2 linked regions of the Marinoscillum sp. 108 genome follow. The protein of the gene in region 1 interacts with the protein of each later gene in a pairwise test. Links are inferred from orthologs where the notes say so. Each region holds a gene or a part of one and is shown on either strand. Other genes may lie near its edges.

What was found.
Region 2: the proteins of rpe (region 1) and eno interact in binary tests that used the Escherichia coli proteins (3 or more experiments, as listed by UniProt). The link is inferred for Marinoscillum sp. 108 from one-to-one orthologs.

Annotation. Positions count from the first base shown.
Region 1 is NZ_LR734808.1:765,180-768,376, forward strand. What follows is about bases 165-3,030. They hold rpe (ribulose-phosphate 3-epimerase), read left to right. Parts: upstream 165-1,203; coding sequence 1,204-1,857; downstream 1,858-3,030. Other genes in these bases: GV030_RS03185 (S8 family serine peptidase), read left to right, coding at 165-1,200; GV030_RS03195 (TonB-dependent receptor), read left to right, coding at 1,899-3,030. Also shown: more of GV030_RS03185, read left to right, coding at 1-164; more of GV030_RS03195, read left to right, coding at 3,031-3,197. UniProt on the Escherichia coli protein: Catalyzes the reversible epimerization of D-ribulose 5-phosphate to D-xylulose 5-phosphate.
Region 2 is NZ_LR734817.1:627,169-630,498, forward strand. The notes cover bases 332-3,330. They hold eno (phosphopyruvate hydratase), read right to left. Parts: upstream 2,472-3,330; coding sequence 1,191-2,471; downstream 332-1,190. Other genes in these bases: GV030_RS20195 (hypothetical protein), read right to left, coding at 332-777; GV030_RS20200 (septum formation initiator family protein), read right to left, coding at 774-1,076; carA (glutamine-hydrolyzing carbamoyl-phosphate synthase small subunit), read right to left, coding at 2,468-3,330. Outside these bases: GV030_RS20190 (helix-turn-helix domain-containing protein), read left to right, coding at 1-241; more of GV030_RS20195, read right to left, coding at 238-331. UniProt on the Escherichia coli protein: Catalyzes the reversible conversion of 2-phosphoglycerate (2-PG) into phosphoenolpyruvate (PEP). It is essential for the degradation of carbohydrates via glycolysis.

The sequences.
Region 1 (3,197 bases):
AAGGCGCCTTCCCGGGTAACATCGACTACCAGAGCACAGCTCGGGCTTATAGGAGCTGACGAAATGCATGCCGAGGGTTACAAAGGCGAGGGGATGATCATCGCGGTGTTTGATGATGGCTTTATGGGGGTCAATGAATACGAACCTTTTGAACACATCTTCACTGAAGATCGATTGTTGGGTACGAAGGATTTTATTTCCAATTCGGGCAATGTTTTCCAGTTTGATGATCATGGAAGTGCTGTTTTATCTTGTATCGCCAGTTCATATGGAGAGGATGTTTCAGGTACAGCACCAAATGCCTCGTTCCTATTATGTGTGACTGAAGACATCAAAAGTGAATATCGGATAGAGGAATATAACTGGCTCCTGGCCGCTGAGTATGCCGACAGTGCTGGAGCGGATGTGATCAACGGTTCGCTGGGTTACTCCACCTTTTCGGATAAAACCATGAATTATAACTACCAGGATATGAACGGTAAGGTTACCGTGGTCTCCCAGGCTGCCGAGATGGCCGTGGAAAGAGGAATCATAGTGGTAGTGAGTGCAGGCAATGAGGGGAATGGCTCCTGGAAGTACGTAACCAGCCCTGCTGATGCTCCGGGTGTGTTAGCAGTCGGTAGTGTGAACCCGGATGGGTCACGGTCCAGTTTCAGTTCGGTAGGTCCCACCTCGGATGGTCGGGTGAAGCCTGACGTGATGGCTATGGGAGCATTCACCACCATTTTCTATGTATCTGGAGACGATGGGGTGATTTCTACAGGAAACGGTACCAGTTTTGCTTCGCCTCAGATAGCAGGCTATGCCGCAGGAATCTGGCAGGCCAATCCCGGATGGAGCAACCAAGAAGTGATAGAGGCCATTAAAAAATCAGCCAATAAAGCCTTTGCTCCCGATAGCCTCTATGGTTACGGTATTCCGCATTATCCCATTGCAGTCACTGATACTACTTTCAAGGTATATCCCAATCCATTTCGCGATAACATCATTACTATTAACTTTGGAAACCTTGAGTTTGATAACAAGGTGGAAATATCACTTTACGACATACAGGGCAGAGAACTGTATGTTCGGGAGATTTCTACAAAGGCGCTGCCTCGTAAATTGGAGATCGAAGTAAATAACCTCCGAAGTGGAACCTATTTTTTGTCACTCAGGTCCAGAAAATTCAAGAAAACAGTTCAACTGAAAAAGATTTAGAATATGAAACAATGTCTGATTTCTCCCTCTATGCTGGCTGCAGATTTTGCCAATATCCAGCGGGATGTAGAAATGCTCAATGAGAGTGAAGCAGATTATATTCATATTGACATCATGGATGGGGTGTTTGTTCCCAACATTTCCTTTGGGTTTCCGGTGACGGAGGCCATCGCCCGTCATGCCAAAAAACCTTTGGATTTTCACCTGATGATTAGCCAGGTGGACCCTTATCTGGAAGCGTGCAAAAACAGTGGCGCCAAGATCATCACCGTGCATTATGAAGGGGCCGTGCATCTTCACCGGACTGTTGCCACTATAAAGTCTATGGGAATCAAAGCAGGTGTCGCGCTCAATCCACATACTCCCGTATCAGTATTGGAAGACCTGCTGGCAGACCTGGACCTGGTACTGATCATGTCCGTAAATCCCGGATTTGGAGGCCAGAAGTTTATTCCTCACACCTTTGCCAAGGTAGAGCAGCTGGCTTCTATGGCGGCTAACATCAACCCGGACTTACTGATCGAAGTGGATGGAGGGGTCACTTCTGAAAATGCCGCTGCGCTGATTCAAAAAGGAGCCAATATGTTGGTGGCCGGAAGCTTTGTTTTTCAATCTGCGGATCCTAAGCAGACAATTATCTCTCTCAAAAACGTTTAGTAACCGGAATGCATATAAAGCCGGTTCTCACTTTTCTTTTAATGCTACTGGGTGTCCAGCTGATGGCTCAGTCGGTACTGATCTCAGGTAAAATCCTCGATGAAAATGGCGAGGAAGTTCCCGGCGTATCGATACTACTAAAAGGTACCAGTCAGGGGGCTATTTCAGATATTGAAGGAGCCTTTGAACTGAGGGTGCCTACGGGGAATGTTACCCTGCAGTTTACACACGTTCAGTATGAACCGGTAGAAGTGGCCTATACCCTGGAGCAAGACCAAACAGTGGAGATACTACTGAAGGAGGGCACTACACGGCTCCAGGATGTCCAGATTGAAGACAAGGGGCTACGGGAAAGTGAAGTAGTGAATGTTCAGAAAGTAGATGCCAAATCCGCCAAAAGTTTGCCTTCCACTTTTGGAGACTTCAATAAAGTACTGGTGACCCTTCCTGGGGTGTCTGGCAACAATGAGCTCAGTTCGGCATACTCCGTTCGTGGTGGCAATTTTGATGAAAATCTTGTCTATGTGAACGATATGCCGGTTTACCGACCATTTCTGTCCAATGCCGGGCGTCAGGAAGGGTTGAGTTTTGTCAATCCTGACATGGTGCAGGATATAGAGTTTTATGCAGGGGGGTGGGAGCCCAAATATGGAGATAAGCTTTCCAGCAGCCTCAATATCGAGTACAAAGAGCCAGATAGTATTGAGAGTGCTGTGACCATAGGTTTATTGGGCGGTACAGCCTATGCCGGAGGCAAAACCAATCAGATGTCTTACCTGATCGGGGCCAGACACCGGGATTCCAGGTACCTGCTAAACACCCTGGAAACCAAGGGACAATATTTTCCTACCTATACCGATATTCAGTCCCTTTTCACCTTTGACTTGTCAGGGAATAAATCACAATACATCAACAAAACCAAGCTGAATATCCTCCTGAGTTATGGGCGCAACAGGTACCTCACCGAACCGGTCTCTCAAACCACCGATTTTGGATCCGTACAGCAAAACTTCAGGCTGCAAACGGCGTTCATCGGAAGGGAAATCATGCGCTATGATACCTATCAGAGCGGATTCAGATTGACACATCGCTTCAACGAACGCTTGCGAACGCACTTCATAGGTTCCTCCATGTTTACTTCAGAGAAGGAGCAATTTGATGTGGAAGGGGCTTACCGCCTCTGTGATGTCAACAACAACCCCAACTCCTCGTCATTTGATGAGTGTGTGGTGGTTCGCGGCATTGGTACCAACTATGATTACGGACGAAACGACCTGGAAGCTAGCATTCAAACCTTAGAAAGCAGGTGGGAATATTTACTCAATGTGAATCATGTGTTG
Region 2 (3,330 bases), on another replicon or contig:
CACCATTGTAGGGCACCTGGAACGAATAGCTGAAGAGGAAAAAGAGATTGACCTAAGCAAGTTTAAGCCTGACGACAAGACTGTGGCCAAAGTGGAAAAGATCATCCAAAAACTGAAAGATCAAAATCAGGAAGAGTTTTACGACAAAGATGGCAGAGTGAAACTTGGCTTCATCTTCAAAGCCATGAATGGGCAAATGGACTACGAGACCATCCGCCTAACCAGACTATTTGTGGATTAAAATAACCCTGCTACGATTCCTACTCTAAACTGCAAAGGACTATTATAGGGTGAGTTTGAACCATCCTGATAGAGCAGGTTATAAAGCGCAGTAATATTAAAAGCCATATTTCGACCAAGAGGCTCAGAATATCCTATCCCCACAAACCAACTATTGAAATGGTAACGTTCCGGCTCAGGAGCTCCGGGTATAAGAAGTCCAAAATTCAGGTATTCATACTGTGTATACCCAAAAAATTTAGGGGAAAAGTTATACCTCAAGAAAGGACCGCCTCCGTAATTGGATGCCGTGGCCTGACCGAACTTGGTGTACTGGTAAGTAATCTGAAGGCCGGCAGAAAACTGCTCGGTGAATTTGTAACCAATCAGGGGTGAAACACTCAAGTTGAGGTATTGTGTACCCCCACTGAAACCACCACCACCACCAAAATAAATTTTATCTGATAATCCGCCACTACGGCCCGACTGCCGATACTGGGCGTGTGATAGGGTAATCCCTAATAGTAAGAAAAAACCCAGGTAAAATTTAATCTTCATTCTTCCTCTACAATGATGTATAGATCCTCAGACTCTTTTTTCATCAGATACTTTTCGCGGGCCAGCTTTTCAAGCAGCTCCTTGTTATTGAGGAGTGCCTCACGATCATTTTTCACTTCCACGATTTTGTGCTCATAAAACTCCTTTGCATTCTCTAACTCGGCTTGCTTATGCCCTAGTTTGATTTGAGTAATAATGTCGTTGGAATCAAAAAAAAGCATCCAGATGAGGAAGAATAACGCAGATAAGAAATAGAAGTTCTTGAATATCCGGGGTACTTTTTCGTAGAAGCGCTTCATAGTTGGACTTAAAGATAAAAAAAAGAGCTGAATTCCATCCTTCATAAAGAACGGCAGTTCAACTCTTTTAGTTTTTGAATGTCAGAAAGGGGCTCAAAGCCCACTCATCTCTGTTTATTTAGCTGTTGGGTACTTGGCCATTTCGCCCAGTTCCTCTTCTATTCTCAACAACTGATTGTATTTAGCCATTCTGTCAGACCTTGACATAGATCCTGTTTTAATCTGGCCAGTGTTCAATGCCACGGAAATGTCAGCGATGGTGTTGTCTTCTGTCTCTCCTGATCTGTGAGAAACCACTGCAGTCCATCCGGCTTTATGAGCCATCTCAATTGCTGCGAAAGTTTCTGACAAAGTTCCAATCTGATTTACTTTGATCAGGATAGAATTGGCAGCCTTCTCCTTGATTCCTTTTTCAAGAAATTTCACATTGGTAACCAATAGATCATCACCTACCAACTGGCACTTGCTACCAATTTTCTCAGTGAGGAGTTTCCAGCCTTCCCAGTCGTTTTCATCACATCCATCCTCAATACTGTCGATTGGATACTTCTCTACCAAAGAGGCCAAATAGTCTACCTGCTCAGCGCTGGTACGCACTTTACCGCTCTCTCCTTCAAACTTGGCGTAGTTGTATTTTCCACCTTCAAAAAACTCTGAAGAAGCACAGTCCATCGCAATGGTGATGTCTTTACCAGCCTTGTAACCAGCTTTATCGATCGCCTTCAATACAGCATCCAATGCTTCCTCTGTACCACCTGAGAAATTAGGTGCAAATCCACCCTCATCACCCACAGCAGTACTCAATCCTTTATCCTTAATGATGCTTTTCAGGTTGTGGAATACCTCAGCACCCATTCGCAAAGCTTCGCTGAAAGAAGGAGCTCCTACAGGTCGGATCATAAATTCCTGAAATGCAATCGGTGCATCCGAGTGCGATCCACCATTGATGATGTTCATCATAGGTACAGGAAGAACGTGTGCATTCACCCCTCCCAAATAACGATAAAGTGACTGCCCTGACTCCTCAGCTGCCGCTTTGGCTACAGCCAAAGAAACACCAAGGATAGCATTAGCTCCCAGCTTACTCTTGTTATGCGTGCCATCCAGCTCAATCATCACATCATCTATCAGCTTCTGCTCAAATACAGAGATGCCTACAATCTCAGGGGCAATGTGCTCATTCACATTTTCCACTGCCTTCAAAACACCTTTTCCTAAGTACTTGGACTTATCCCCGTCGCGTAACTCGACAGCCTCATGCTCGCCCGTAGATGCTCCAGAAGGAACAGCCGCACGGCCCATAAAACCATTTTCCGTATAGACGTCTACTTCCACTGTAGGATTACCTCTGGAGTCGAGAATCTGTCTTGCATGTACACTTTCAATAATACTCATGATTTCTGATCTTTAATTAGTTGTATAAAATCGTCAAATAGATAGGCAGAATCATGGGGTCCTGGGGATGATTCTGGATGATACTGCACGGAGAAAGCTGGCTTATTGACCAACCTTAGTCCCTCTACAGTATTATCATTTAGATCGAGATGGGTAAGTTCTGCTGTTGTTGAGTTTTTTAAAGAGTCCATGTTCACCGAAAAACCGTGATTCTGTGAAGTCACTTCGCTCTTTCCTGTTTGCAAATTTTTCACGGGATGGTTAAGTCCTCTGTGACCATGGTGCATTTTAAAGGTATCTATATCCACCGCCCTGGCCAGAAGCTGATTGCCCAGACATATACCGAAAATGGGGTAATCTTTTACCAATATGCCTTTCACCGTCTCCACGGCGTAGTCCATAGCCGCGGGATCTCCAGGGCCATTAGACAGAAAGTAACCGTCAGGATTCCATGCTTCCATTTCAGAGAGGGTAGCATTCGCAGGGAATACCTTGCAATGACAATCACGCTCTACGAAATTCTTAAGAATGGATCTTTTGATCCCGAAATCCATGACCGCAATTCGCAAGCCTGTATTTTCCTGACCTACTTCATAAGCGGTTTTGGTGGTCACCACACTGGAAAGCTCTAACGATTCCATGCTCGGCACCTCACTTAGCTTCGTTTTCAATGCATCCAGATCAAAAATCTCAGACGTGATCACTGCATTCATGGCGCCCTTGGTGCGAATATGTCTTACCAACATTCTTGTATCCACATCTGTGATACCAACAGTGTTGTGCTTTTCCAGATATTCATGTAACCCTTCAGAAGCTGTCTTGCGGCTATATTGATGGGTGAAGTCATTCACCACCAATC